DNA from 2 places in the Bacillus sp. PK6-025 genome. Region 2 is predicted to be linked to the other one. Evidence: riboswitches for the same ligand, from Rfam matches in the RefSeq annotation. Region 2 holds a riboswitch; the other holds the start of a gene.
What was found. A riboswitch is a leader RNA that binds a small molecule or an ion and turns the genes downstream of it on or off. The one in region 2 is predicted to bind S-adenosylmethionine.
Positions count from the first base shown of each region.

Region 1 (7,429 bases), 1.8 Mb from region 2:
TTGCCTGTGTCTGCCATACGGAAGAAAGCGAAACATCTTATGTGAAGGTATGCCTTGACGGTCCTGTTTTCAAAGCCCAGGAGGTGCTGTTATGATGCTAGAAGTCAATTTGCCGGGCCTTCAATTGAAAAATCCGATCATGCCGGCTTCAGGCTGCTTCGGATTCGGGAGAGAATTTGCGAACTTTTACGATCTTTCACGTCTCGGTGCGATCATGATTAAAGCGACGACGAGCGAACCGCGCTTCGGGAATCCGACGCCGCGCGTCGCCGAGACGCAAGCCGGCATGCTTAATGCCATCGGTCTGCAAAATCCGGGTTTAGAGGCTGTCATGGAACACGAATTGCCGTGGCTCGAACAGTTCGATACACCGATTATCGCCAATGTCGCCGGCTCGCAGATCGACGATTATGTTGAAGTGGCTGAAGAAATCAGCAAAGCGCCGAATGTTCATGCGCTCGAGCTGAATATTTCCTGTCCTAACGTGAAAACGGGAGGGATCGCCTTCGGTACGCAGCCGGAAATGGCCAGTGAGCTGACGAAAGCGGTGAAAGAGGTTGCGAGCGTTCCCGTCTATGTGAAGCTGTCGCCGAATGTCGCGAATATTACCGACATCGCTCTTGCCATAGAAGAAGCGGGAGCGGACGGTTTGACGATGATCAACACCCTGATCGGGATGCGGCTCGACTTAAAAACGGGAAAGCCGATCTTGGCGAACAAAACCGGCGGATTATCAGGCCCTGCTGTTAAACCGGTGGCCATCAGAATGGTGCATGAAGTCAGCCAAAAAGTCAGCATTCCGATCATCGGCATGGGCGGTGTCCAGTCAGCGGAAGATGTGCTTGAGTTTTTGCTGGCGGGTGCGAGCGCAGTCGCCGTCGGCACCGCAAACTTTGTTAATCCGTTTGTTTGTCCCGAAATCATCGCCGATTTGCCGCGCGTTTTAGAAAAATACGGATACCGTTCGTTGAACGAGTGTATCGGAAGGAGCTGGAAGGATGAAACATACGCCGCCCATCATCGCGCTTGATTTTGCATCAGCACAGGAAACATATGCGTTTTTGGACCGGTTTCATGGAGAAGAGCTTTTCGTGAAGGTGGGCATGGAGCTTTTTTATCAGGAAGGGCCGGCCATCCTTGAAAAGTTACAGGAGCGCGGCTGCCGCATTTTCCTTGATCTAAAATGCCACGACATTCCAACGACCGTATACAAGGCGATGAAAAGGCTGGCGGGGTTTGGCGTCAGCCTTGTCAATGTGCACGCAGCAGGCGGAAAGCAAATGATGGAGTCGGCGCTTGAAGGCCTTGAAGCGGGGACTCCGGCAGGCCGAAAACGCCCTTCATTAATTGCTGTGACCCAGCTGACAAGCACGTCTTCAGAAATGCTTCAGCAAGAGCTGCTGATTGAAACGCCGCTTCTCGATACAGTTGTTCACTACAGCAAGTTGGCTAAAGAAAGCGGACTTGACGGTGTCGTCTGCTCCGTCCATGAAGCCGAACACATTTACCGGGCCGCGTCTTTAGATTTTCTGACCGTGACACCCGGAATTCGCATGGCGGATGACAAAAACAACGACCAGGTCCGGGTGGCGACGCCTGGCTACGCAAGGGAAAAAGGCGTGTCGGTGATCGTTGTCGGCCGTTCGATTACACAGGCGGAAGATCCTGTGTCAGCCTACAGAAGAATAGGACATGAGTGGGAGGGAACCAAGGCATGAAAACAGACATTGCAAACCATTTATTAAGAATCAAAGCGGTTTTCCTGCGCCCGAACGAGCCGTTTACATGGGCGAGCGGCATCTTGTCGCCCATCTACTGCGACAATCGTTTGACGCTTTCATATCCGGAAGTAAGGGATGATATAGCTTCAGGGCTTGCCGGACTGATTCAAGACAAGTTTCCCGGAGCCGAAATGATCGCCGGTACGGCAACTGCGGGAATCCCCCATGCCGCGCTTGCCGCCGACAGGCTGAGCCTGCCGATGTGCTACGTCAGAAGCAAACCGAAGGCGCACGGCAAAGGAAACCAAATTGAAGGCGCTGTTGTAAAAGGACAAAAAGTCGTTGTAATTGAAGATTTAATTTCAACGGGAGGAAGCGTCCTTGAAGCGGCAGCCGCTCTCACAGAGGCGGGATGTGAAGTGCTCGGTGTCGCCGCCATTTTCACTTACGGGCTTCCTAAAGCTGCCGCCGCCTTCAGCGAAGCGGGCGTTGAATACCGTACGCTGACTGATTACGATACATTGACAGAGGCTGCGCTTGCCGGCGGATATATCAGCGAACAGGATGCCGCCAAACTGAAAGAATGGAAGGCGGATCCTGAAAGCAAGTCTTGGATGGATTAATGATAAAAGCCGTATTCTCCTAATGGGAGAACGGCTTTTTTTGCGTCTTTTTACAGATTTAAAAATAGTAAAATCGGATTATTTTTATTTTTTATTAATCCTATAAAAAAAGTCGGGTTGACTTTTGTTCGAATTGTGCTAAAATTTTAAAATAACAAAAGCAAACTTATCAAGAGCGGTGGAGGGACTGGTCCGATGAAACCCGGCAACCTGCGTGTGAAGCGTAAGGTGCTACTTCCAGCAAAATGCCCTCATTTTGAGAGATAAGGAATAGCGGAGTTCCTCGTCTTTCTTTCAAATTTGGAAGAAAGATTTTAATTTTTAGGGGCAGAGGAGGAGCTAGAAGTGAAGACAGATGAACAGCTTGAAAAGGTGATCATCAAAATGAAAGACATGCTGAAAGACATGAATTACGGATCGATCACATTCGTTGTTCAGGACGGCAAAGTCATTCAAATCGAAAAAAATGAAAAAATAAGATTGAAATAGCTGACTAGACAAACTAGAGGCGGTTTTCACAGTTTTTTTCTGCTGGAAGCCGTTTTTTTGTTGGCGAAAAAAGGGGGAACCGAAAATTTTTACTTACAGCACATGGGAAGAACCAAATATCTCTTTTCAGGAAGATGACTCTTATAAAGGAGCGCTGTCTGTCTTGAAATGGGCGTACGGACATTACGGAAATCAGCTTGTATATGCGTGCAGCTTCGGAATTGAGGGAATCGTCCTGATCGATTTGATTTATAAGGTGAAAAAAGATGCGGTCATCGTTTTCCTTGATACGGGATTTCATTTTAAAGAAACGTATGAAACGATCGACGCTGTCAAAGAACGATATCCAGGCCTTCAGATTATCATGAAAACACCGGAGCTTACCGTCGAAGAGCAGGCGAAAGAATATGGGGACGAACTATGGAAGACCGCTCCGAATTCCTGCTGTGAAATGAGGAAGGTCATTCCTCTCCGCGAGACGCTTTCAGGCTACCCGGCGTGGCTGTCGGGCCTGCGCCGCGAGCAATCGCCCGGGCGGAGCAAAACGAATTTTTTGAACAAAGATGAAAAATTCAAGTCTATCAAAGTTTGTCCGCTCATTCATTGGACGTGGAAGGATATTTGGAGATATGTGACAAAGCACGATCTCCCGTATAATCCGCTTCATGATCAAGGCTACCCGAGCATCGGCTGCGCTCCGTGCACCTCTCCGGCCTTTACAATGGATGATCTTCGATCAGGCCGCTGGAACGGATCGGCTAAAACAGAATGCGGATTACACGAGTAAGGAGATGAGTCATGGAACTTGCCGCCATTTTATTTAGCATGTTTTTTGCGATGAATATCGGAGCGAGCGGTGCAGCTGCTTCAATGGGAATCGCCTATGGATCTGAAGCCGTCAAAAAGAAGTTTCACGCACTAATAATCTGTGCAGCAGGCGTTCTCTCGGGCGCCGTCATCGGCGGAGGAAACGTCGTGAAAACGATCAGCTCAGGCATCATTCCCGAACGGGTGATTTCGCTTGAAATCGTCTGCATTATTATCGGCTCGGCGGCACTGTCGCTCTTTATCGCAAATGTACTCGGCATCCCGCTTTCGACAAGTGAAGTGACGGTCGGATCTGTTGTCGGAGTAGGTGTCGCTTACCAGGTTTTATATGTGAAATCTTTGCTTGTCATCGTCTCATTTTGGGTCGTTGTACCAATCGTCGCTTTTACTTTTACATTTGCGATGGCAAACATCATGAAAAAAACGATCAAACGTCCAGCCTCGGGAAAGAAAGCAAAGGTTTTGGCGGTCATTCTGTTGATCACCGGGTTTTTTGAAGCCTTCTCAGCAGGCATGAACAATGTCGCAAATGCTGTCGGACCTCTGGTGGCGGCGCATGTTTTGACAGTCGGGGAAGGAACGCTCTACGGCGGACTGTTTGTCGCGCTGGGCGCCCTTTTACTGGGCAGGCGCGTTCTTGAAACAAACGGCAAAAAAATAACGAAATTTTCAAAAGGAGAGGGGATCATCCTTTCCGGAACAGGAGCCGGGCTTGTCATCATCAGTTCGATTTTCGGTTTGCCGGTTCCGCTTGCGCAAGTCACATCATCTTCTATTATAGGGATGGGAATGGCAAAAAACGGCGGCAATGTCTTTCATAAACAAGTGGTCAAAACGATGCTGAAAGTATGGGTCGTCTCGCCGTTCCTTTCATTAAGCTTGTCTTATATGCTGGTCAGCCTTTTATTAAAAGGAGACTATTATGCTCTCATCGTCGTCACAAGCGTCCTTCTGGCATCTGTCGGGACGATCAGCCTGATGAGAGCAGTCAAAAAAGAGCACAGCTCCGTCCATGAACAAGGCGGAGGAATTTAAACACAAAGTAGGGGGAAACAAGTTTATGAGTTTAGCACCACACGGCGGTGTATTGGTTAACCGCGTCAATGAAGCATACGATTTTCAACATATCGCACAGGAAATAGAACTGGATTTAATGGCTTTTTCAGATTTGGAGCTGATCGGAATCGGTGCGTACAGCCCGATCCAAGGCTTTATGACAGAGAAAGACTATCTGTCCGTTGTCGAAAATATGAGACTGTCAAGCGGCGAAGTATGGACGCTTCCGATCGCTCTGCCTGTTGACGAGCAAAAAGCTTCAAGCTTAAAAGCGGGGGACACCGTCCGCCTCACCTATAATGGGGAAACATACGGCGTCATCGAGATCGAAGACATCTATACGCCGGACAAGAAAATGGAAGCCGTCAATATCTATAAAACCGACGAACTCGAGCATCCGGGCGTCAAAAAATTGTTTGACCGCGGCAGTGTTTATGTGGGCGGGCCGATCACTCTCATTAAACGGAGCGTAAAGCAATTCCCGGCCCACACATTCGAACCTCTGGAAACAAGAAAAAAATTCGCAGAACTCGGCTGGAAAACGATCGTCGGATTCCAGACGAGAAATCCGGTTCACAGAGCGCACGAATACATTCAAAAAACGGCGCTCGAGACGGTAGACGGTCTTTTCCTCAATCCGCTCGTCGGGGAAACAAAATCAGACGATATTCCGGCTGATGTCCGCATGGAAAGCTATCAGGTGCTGCTTGACGGCTACTATCCGAAAGACCGCGTCTTTCTCGGCGTTTTTCCGGCGGCGATGCGCTATGCGGGGCCGAAGGAAGCAATCTTCCATGCGCTTGTCAGAAAGAACTACGGATGTACGCATTTTATCGTCGGAAGAGACCATGCCGGAGTCGGCGATTACTACGGCACATATGAAGCGCAGGAACTGTTCGATCAGTTCGCGCCGGAAGAGATCGGCATTACGCCGCTGAAATTCGAACACAGCTTCTACTGCAATGTCTGCGGTTCAATGGCTACGGCGAAAACGTGCCCTCACAGCAAAGAACATCATGTCATTTTGTCCGGTACAAAGGTGAGGGGCATGCTGAGAAACGGCGAGTTCCCGCCGAGCACATTCAGCCGTCCAGAAGTCATTCAAACATTAATCAAAGGCTTAACGGCCGGGGTTTCTTAAGGGGGAGCATCTCTTGGTAAATAAAGATATTGTCTGGCATGAAGCGTCCATTACAAAACGGGAATATCATGAGAAAAATAAACATAAAAGCTCGATCGTTTGGCTGACGGGCTTGAGCGGTTCAGGAAAATCAACAATTGCCAATGCCGCAGCGCGTGAGTTGTTTGAACAAGGCTACCAGGTCACGGTGCTCGACGGCGACAACGTCAGGCACGGACTGAACAAGGACCTCGGGTTTTCCGATGAAGACCGGAAGGAAAACATCCGCCGGATCGGCGAGGTCGCGAAGCTCTTTGTCGAACAGGGGACGATCGTCATTACGGCGTTCATTTCCCCTTTTAAAGAAGACCGCGGGCTTGTCAGACAGCTCGTCGAGGAAGATGAGTTTCATGAAGTCTATGTGAAATGCGATTTGGCGACGTGCGAGGAGCGCGACCCGAAAGGCTTGTATAAAAAAGCGAGAAACGGAGAAATTCCATTTTTCACGGGGATCGATTCGCCTTATGAAGAGCCTGAAACGCCTGAGCTAGTCCTTGATACAGGCGCACATAACCGGGAAGAGTGCAAAAATCAGCTCGTCCAATACGTGAAAGATCAAACGAAATAAAACGCGGGTGAAATAGGAAAGTGCTGCACATGCACTTTCCTATTTCATAAAGAAAACGTTTGGTTTTTGTGATATTTTCAGGCACCAAACGCTTTCTTTATGATTTATAATGATTGAAGAAGACGTTGATCAGATCGGGGGGAGATCTAAGATGGGGAAAGTATATATCGTTGGGGCAGGTCCTGGAGACCCCGATTTACTGACGATCAAAGCTTTAAAAGCCATCCAGACAGCCGATGTCATTTTGTATGACAGGCTTGTGAATAAACAGATTTTACAGCACGCCAAGGAGGGAGCGGATCTCATCTACTGCGGAAAGCTTCCGGACTACCATATGATGAAGCAGGAAACGATCAATCATTTTCTCGTCAAGTATGCGAAAAAAGGGAAAACCGTTGTCAGGCTGAAAGGCGGCGATCCTTTCGTATTCGGCAGAGGCGGCGAGGAAGCGCAAACCCTCGCTGAACACGGAGTTGCTTATGAAATCGTGCCGGGAATCACCTCGGGGATTGCCGCCGCTGCTTATGCGGGCATTCCAGTGACACACCGGGAAGCGAGTTCAAACGTCGCTTTCGTGACAGGACATTATCAAAAAGATGAACATTTTGAAGAGAAGTGGAAAGCGCTAGCCACAGGGATCGATACGCTTGTCATTTATATGGGGATTAAAAACGTGAAGCAAATTGAAAGGCTTCTGATCGAAAACGGCAGAGATCCGTCTACCCCTGCCGCTTTCATTCATTGGGGAACGACGGACAAACAAAAAACGGTGCTTTGCACGGTTGAAACGCTTGCAGGTACAGTCGAAAGCGAAAAAATTGAAAACCCGAGCCTGATTGTCATCGGGGATGTCGTTCAATTCAGCTCACAGTTAAGCTGGTTTGAACCCGAGCTGAAAGATCCGGCATTAAGCGAGGCGCTTTAATATGAAACAAGCGATTTTATATATCGGCCACGGGAGCCG
Region 1 covers NZ_CP096509.1:1,723,911-1,731,339, forward strand. The annotation lists gene M1D67_RS08945 (dihydroorotate dehydrogenase electron transfer subunit) at 1-95, shown strand, start outside; gene M1D67_RS08950 (dihydroorotate dehydrogenase) at 95-1,030, shown strand; gene pyrF (orotidine-5'-phosphate decarboxylase) at 999-1,718, shown strand; gene pyrE (orotate phosphoribosyltransferase) at 1,715-2,344, shown strand; SAM riboswitch class I at 2,508-2,614, shown strand; gene M1D67_RS08965 (YezD family protein) at 2,717-2,833, shown strand; gene M1D67_RS08970 (phosphoadenylyl-sulfate reductase) at 2,919-3,620, shown strand; gene M1D67_RS08975 (inorganic phosphate transporter) at 3,632-4,696, shown strand; gene sat (sulfate adenylyltransferase) at 4,722-5,858, shown strand; gene cysC (adenylyl-sulfate kinase) at 5,872-6,465, shown strand; gene cobA (uroporphyrinogen-III C-methyltransferase) at 6,617-7,390, shown strand; gene M1D67_RS08995 (sirohydrochlorin chelatase) at 7,392-7,429, shown strand, end outside.
Region 1: linked by a shared signal. The riboswitch ahead of M1D67_RS08965 (YezD family protein) and the one ahead of metN (methionine ABC transporter ATP-binding protein MetN) in region 2 are both predicted to bind S-adenosylmethionine.

Region 2 (7,429 bases):
GCGCAATACGTCCATCAGAGCTTTCACTTTGTCAGAATCTTCGTCGCCTTTGCGGACGGCGATGATGTTAGCGTAAGGATTGTCTTTTGGAGACTCAAGCTCGATTGAATCAGTTTTCGGATTGAGCTTGTTTTGGATCGCGTAGTTCACATTGATGAACACTGCGTCAGCTTCATTGGCTTCGTATGCTTTTGCCGTCATTTCAGGCGCCACATCATTTTTGATTTTGAGGTTTTTCTTGTTTTCTGTAATATCTTTTACTGTCGCATCCACTTTTTCAATGCCTGATTTCAGCTTGATCAGTCCGGCATTTTCAAGCATTGCAAGCATGCGGCCCTGTTCAGCGGCGTTGTTGCTCATAATAATTTTTGCACCGTCAGGAAGGTCTTTTAAAGATTTATACTTTTTAGAGTAAATACCGAATGGCTCAAGGTGTACCGCGCCGACGTTAACAAGATCGTAATCTTTATTTTCTTTCATTTCCTGTTCAAGATACGGGACGTGCTGGAAGTAGTTCGCATCGAGATCTTTCGTTGCAAGCGCCTTGTTGATCAGTTTGTAGTCCGTGAAATTTTTGATTTTAAGCTCATAGCCTTTTTCTTTCAAAAGCGGCTTTGCTTCTTCAAGGATTTCAGCGTGAGGCGTCGGCGTCGCTCCGACTGTGATGACTTTGCTGTCTTTATCCCCTTCGCTGCTGGAAGATCCGCAAGCGGCTAAAACGCCTGCAAAAATGATGAATAAAGCTGTTAATAAACCTTTTTTCATGTTGATGTCCTCCCTAACGTTTGTCTAATTTATTTGTTATAAAATCCCCGATAAACTGGATGATAAACACAATAGCTAAGATGAAAATAGTGGCGATGAGTATAATATCGGGATTGTTCATCTGAAAACCGTTTACATAGGCAAGGTTCCCGAGTCCGCCTGAACCGATTGCTCCGGCCATCGCCGTCGAACCGATCAGTGCAATCGCCGTAACCGTAATGCCAGAGATCAAGGCCGGCATCGATTCGGGCAGGAGCACTTTAAATATGATCGTCGATGTTTTGGCTCCCATCGATTTTGCCGCTTCAATCACGCCTTTATCAACTTCGCGCAAAGCGATTTCAACCAGGCGGGCATAGAACGGAGCGGATGCGATAATCAAAGCCGGAAGTGCGGCGTTCGGCCCCAAGATCGTGTTCATTAAAAACTTTGTGAAACCGAGCAGCAAAATAATCAATATAATAAAAGGAATAGACCTGAACACATTGACGATTGCCGAGATTATACCGTTCACGACCTGATTCTGCCAAATGTTTCCTTTAGAAGTCAGATACAGCAGCATACCGAGAATCACTCCGATGATAAAAGCAAACAATAGGGAAATTCCTGTCATATATATCGTTTCATACGTAGCTTCCCACAGCTGCTCCATATCTACGTTTGGAAACAGTTTTTCAAACATTCGTGATCACCTCTGCTTCTACTTGACGGCTCTTGATGAAATCGACCACATCATTGACCTCGTTTTCATATCCGTCGACATGAATGAACAATGAACCGTATGCGCCGTCCTGAGTTTGCGAGATTTTGCCTTGAAGGATGTTGACTTCAACATCGAACTTCCGAATGATCTGTGTGATCAGCGGCGATTCGGCCGCTTCACCGACGAAGGTGAGCTTGATCGTCCGCCCGGATGTCGTTTCTTCGAGGAAATGCTTCAGCGTTTCCTGTGTTTCCACCGGTTCTGTTACCTGCTGAACAAAGCGCTTTGTCATTTCTTCCTGCGGCTTGAGGAATACGTTCAGCACATCGCCTTCTTCCACGACCTTTCCGTTTTCCATGACGGCCACTCTGTGGCAGATTTTCCTGATGACATGCATTTCATGAGTAATCAGGACAATGGTCAGTCCGAGCCTTTCATTGATATCGGACAGAAGACCCAGGATCGAGTCAGTCGTCTGCGGATCAAGCGCTGATGTCGCTTCATCGCATAAGAGAACTTTCGGATTGTTTGCGAGCGCCCGAGCGATGCCGACGCGCTGCTTTTGGCCTCCGCTAAGCTGTGAAGGGTAGGCATTTTCCTTGCCTTCAAGTCCGACAAGCTTTATCAGTTCAGCGACTCTTTTCAGACGTTTTGCTTTGCTGACACCGGCGATCTCCAGCGGAAACGCAATATTGTCGCGGACCGTTCTTGACCACAATAGGTTGAAGTGCTGGAAAATCATGCTGATTTCCTGCCTTGCATTCCTCAGCTTCTTCCCTTTGATCTCACTGATTGTTCTGCCGGCTACTTCAACCGTGCCTGAAGTCGGCTGTTCAAGTCCGTTCAAAAGACGGATCAAGGAGCTTTTTCCAGCTCCGCTATATCCAATAATTCCGAAGATTTCACCTTTTTTAATCGTAAGGGTGACATCCTGGACAGCATTGACATCTCCATGCTTTGACCGATAAATCTTTGAAACATTTTGAAGATTTATCAAAAGCCATCACCTGCTTTCTTGCTCAATTCTCATAGTTGTCTAAATCCCTGATCAAACAATGAAAAAAGCCTTTCTGCACACATGAGCAGAAAGGCTTTTGAATAGTCTGGGCCTTTCTCTCATCTTTCAAAGCATAACGCTTCGTGTGAATTGGCACCATTTCAACACGTGTTGATGGTTGCCGGGTTTCATAGGGCACTTCCCTCCACCTCTCTGGATAAGAGAATCATATATTTATTTTTTGATTATTATGATCGGAATTCTTAAAGTAGGATATCATGCGAAAAAATAGTTGTCAACTATTTTTCGTAAGACAATCGGCCTACGGCGAAAAGAGACGAACGTAAACGCTCGTCTCTGTCCGACTTATACACGGAATGTGCCGATTTTTCAAATTTTTAAAATGTCTCTGAATAAAGATCGCTGTTTTTAAAAAAGCCGTCCGTCAGCCATAAAATCGCTTCAAGCTTCAATAAAGCTCTGAATGAGCCTTTTACTTGAACAGTGCCGCGCTGTACGAGATGCTGCAATGAAATATCGCCGTGAAGAAGGTCAATAATCTCGCTTTGCTCTCCAAAAAAGGTCAAATGAGCTTTCTCTGCAAGAGAAGATTTTTCCATTTCTCCTTTTTCGTTGATCGCTAACGTAAAAGCTTCTTTCTCGCCTTGAAACGTAATCAGCAAAGCCGTTGTCGATAATAGAGGTTTTAAAAAAAGAGCCTTGTCCTCTCTTTCTATCAATCCCATTTTCTCCAACTGTATAACCTCCTGTAAATTGGTCATACTTACAGATTCTCTGTCTGCCGCAGGAGTTCCTTTAGGAATTGCTCGACAAGTTTTTGCTGGTTATTTCCCGAGAAATATGTCAAAACCGCCCTTAATCCACAACATTTTGTTTAATCGTATCGTATAAGTAGGAAACGGAGTGAAAAGCGTATTCTTTTTTGACGACTTGCCCGTTTTTGTAAAGGATAAAGCATGGAACGCTTTCTATTTCCTGCTGCTTGGCAAATGCCGGGGAATAATTGAGATTGTTTTTATAAAAAGGAATGTCCTTTATCATTTCATCAACGACTTCCAGCATTCTTCCGGCCAGCTGACACGTTCCGCAGAACGGCGTGTATACATAAAGAAGACAGGTCTCATGTTCAAGCCGTTTTAGCTCTTTTTCTTGGAGTTCTTGCATCTGTTGAACCGCACCTCAATACATTTTATAATAAATATTTTGTATGTACCCGGATGTTTGAACGAATTAATACTTCTGCAACATGCTGACTCGGGGCGGAAGCGACTTCTTTGTATACCCTATCGATGTATAGATGCGAAGCTTGGGGGAGCTCCCTCGTCAGCTGCCGGCGGAGCTTTTCCCCTGATTCATCGGCATCCACCAGGATATAAACGTCTTTATCAAACAGCGTTTCGGCGAATTCATCGAGTTTTGCCTGGCTGATCGTTCCGTTTGTGCAAATAATATCCACGGGCTCTTCGATGACATGCTTCACTTTTTGCTTATCTGATTTCCCTTCGACGATCATGACTTTTTCATTTTCCGGCATATGGATCACCTTTAAAGATTTACTTGTAAAAAAAGGCAGTGAATATTCACCGCCTGATTTGATTAACACCAGCCTTGGTGGTCATCACAGTCTACATATTTAGCATCCGGACCGCTTACGGTATCCGCCGTTTTGTAAAATCTCTCATCTTGGAATGAATATCCAGATTTCAACTCGTATTGATCCTTCCCGGTCATTCGGCCGATCAGCTCATTCTCATGGTACAGCTGCATTCCGCCGTTTTTTAATCGGCTTTCCACATGTTCTGTAATATCAATACGTTCTTTTTTCAGCGTCAATTTGGACACCCCCTCTTGATATAGAGTATCCAAACGACACATGGCTATCCTGAATAATCCTTAGTCTTCTTTTATCATGTCCTCATATTGCTCGGCTGTCATCAGATTTTCGATTTCAGAAGCATCGGACGGCTCGACGATAATCATCCAAGCCTTTTCATACGGAGACTCGTTGACGAATTCAGGGCTGTCTTCCAGATCTTCGTTCACTTCGACCACTTTTCCGTTGATCGGGGCATACAGCTCAGAAACGGTCTTTACGGATTCAACGCTGCCAAAAGGCTCGTCCGCTTTGATTTCGTCTCCCACTTCAGGAAGCTCGACAAATACGATGTCTCCAAGTTCGGATTGGGCGAAGTCTGTAATGCCGATTCTGACTTTATCTCCTTCTGTTTTCACCCATTCGTGTTCTTCTGAATAACGCAACTCTTTCGGTGTGCTCATGCTAACCCCTCCATAAAGTGTTTTAATCGATCCTACATTGAAGATATCATATTTTGATGGGTTATAACCAGTATGTCTTAAACTGATCTTCTTTAAAACCGACCGTTACTTTACTGCCGTCTGTCGCAATCGGGCGTTTGATCAGCATACCGTCCGAAGCCAGCAGTTCCAGCTGCTCATCTTCAGACATGTTTTGCAGCTTGTCTTTTAAGCCGAGTTCACGGTATTTTTGTCCGCTCGTGTTGAAAAACTTCTTCAATTCAAGCCCGCTTTTCTCGTAGAGCTCTTTCAGTTTTTCCTTGCTTGGCGGCTCTTCTGCGATATGTATCCCATTGATTTCTTTGCCATGGTCTTCAAGCCATTTTTTCGCTTTGCGGCATGTCCCGCATTTCGGATACCAGTAAAAATCCAAAGCCATACATACACACCCCTCTCATTTAATCGAGGTAATTTTAACACAGATCGAATGAAAAACCTAAAACCGTGCTCCATTCTATAACAGCTAAAAACCCCGCCTAAGCAGGGCTTTTCGTTTAAACGATATATTTCTCAGCTTCAAAGACTCCCTTGGCTGCCTGGCGCTTTTTCTCAATGACATTGACAGGCGTAAAGCGCGTCAATTTGCGGAGCGCGGACAGCATCATCCGCAGCGAATCACCTGATTCCATCGCAATGAGCGATTCCTTGGCATGGCTTTCAATTTCCTGAAAGGCAACTTGTGCAAAAATCTGCGTATAAAGAATTTTCTGGGCGTTTTTGTCTTCCCCGGTTGCCTTGATGGCTTTTTCTGTACGCAAAATAGCTGCTTCCATGGCGTAGACCTGGCTGACAATGTCGGCGATATTCACGAGGATTTCCTGCTCCTGGTCGAGCGCTTTTCCATATTTTTGCGCGGCGAGTCCCGCGATCATGAGCGCGATTTTTTTGGCGTTTCTCAGCAGATACTTTTCCTGTTCCAAAACGCCGTCACCTGGTTCTTCAGGCATGAGCATCATCAGTTCTTCCTGAAGCGCCTTCGCTTTCTCAAACAGAGGAAGCTCGCCTTTCATCGCTTTTTTCAAGTATGTGCCCGGGACGATGAGACGGTTGATTTCATTTGTGCCTTCAAAAATCCGGTTGATCCGTGAATCGCGGTAAGCCCGCTCCACTTCGTATTCCTGCATGAATCCGTAACCGCCGTGGATTTGGACGCCTTCATCAACGATATAATCAAGCGTTTCAGATCCAAATACTTTGTTAAGGGAGCATTCGATTGCATATTCAGCGATCGATTTCGCGACCTGTCGCCCGTCTTTTTGCTCTTCTTCGCTCAAGGTGCCCATTTTGTCTTCAAACAGCCCGACCGTACGATAAACAGAGCTTTCCATTGCATAAAGTCTGGCTGACATAGTGGCGATTTTTTCCCCGATTAAGCTGAACTTTGAAATCGGCGTCTTAAATTGCTGGCGCTGATTGGCGTATGAAGCGGACAGCTCGATGACCCGTTTGGAAGCGCCGATTGTCCCGACAGCGAGCTTATAGCGGCCGATATTTAAAATATTGAAGGCGATGACATGCCCTTTTCCCGGTTCGCCTAAAAGGTTTTCTTTCGGAACTTGAACCTGGTCTAAGATGAGCGTACGGGTCGAAGAGCCTTTGATGCCCATTTTTTTCTCTTCAGGCCCTGTAGAAACACCTTCGTAATCTTTTTCCACAATGAAGGCCGAAAAATGTTCGCCGTCTATTTTCGCGTAGACGATGAAAACATCGGCAAAAGCTGAGTTTGTAATCCATTGCTTTTCACCGTTTAATATATAGTGGGTTCCCGCCTCATTCAAAACGGCCGTTGTTTTTGCCCCTAATGCATCAGATCCGGAGCCAGGCTCTGTTAAGGCATAGGCTGCAAATTTTTCCCCTGTTGCAAGGGACGGCAGATACTTTTTCTTTTGCTCCTCGGTTCCGAAAAATACGATCGGAAGCGTGCCGATCCCGACGTGCGCCCCGTACGATAACGAAAAGCTTCCCGCTCTTGAGAATTTTTCGGTAATCAGCGCCGAGCTGATTTTATCGAGCCCGAGTCCGCCATACTCTTCAGGAACGTCAGCACCGAGAAGCCCGAGTTCTCCAGCTTTTTTCAGGAGCCTGACAGAGTGATCGAAATTGTGCTCTTCAATTTCGTCGATGTATGGCGAAACATCTCCGAGAATATAATCTTCAGTCGTTTTGGCGATCATTTTATGTTCATCTGTGAAATCTTCCGGTGTAAACAGCTGATCAGCCGTCACCTCTTCGATCAGAAAGGCTCCGCCTTTTTTCATATGGTCTTTTGTTTGTTCCATTGTTCCATCCCCCTTGTGATTAAACTAATTCGAATACCCCTGCTGCTCCCATACCTCCGCCGATACACATTGTTACAACGCCGAATTGCTCGCTTCTCCGCCGCATTTCGTGGATCAATGTCAGCGTGAGCTTTGTGCCCGTGCAGCCGAGCGGATGTCCGAGCGCAATCGCTCCACCGTTGACATTGACTTTTTCTTCATCGATGCCAAGCGACCTGATCACCTGGATCGCTTGTGATGCAAACGCTTCATTTAATTCGAATAAACCGATATCAGAGAGCTCAAGTCCCGCCATCTTCAGCGCCCTTGGAACAGCTTCAACAGGACCGATGCCCATCACCTCCGGCG
Region 2 covers NZ_CP096509.1:3,485,974-3,493,402, forward strand. The annotation lists gene metQ (methionine ABC transporter substrate-binding lipoprotein MetQ) at 1-765, opposite strand, end outside; gene M1D67_RS17940 (methionine ABC transporter permease) at 779-1,447, opposite strand; gene metN (methionine ABC transporter ATP-binding protein MetN) at 1,440-2,465, opposite strand; SAM riboswitch class I at 2,582-2,689, opposite strand; gene M1D67_RS17950 (SCP2 sterol-binding domain-containing protein) at 2,864-3,220, opposite strand; gene M1D67_RS17955 (thioredoxin family protein) at 3,342-3,650, opposite strand; gene M1D67_RS17960 (toprim domain-containing protein) at 3,676-4,020, opposite strand; gene M1D67_RS17965 (YusG family protein) at 4,083-4,319, opposite strand; gene gcvH (glycine cleavage system protein GcvH) at 4,380-4,763, opposite strand; gene M1D67_RS17975 (arsenate reductase family protein) at 4,825-5,181, opposite strand; gene M1D67_RS17980 (acyl-CoA dehydrogenase family protein) at 5,297-7,081, opposite strand; gene M1D67_RS17985 (acetyl-CoA C-acetyltransferase) at 7,101-7,429, opposite strand, start outside.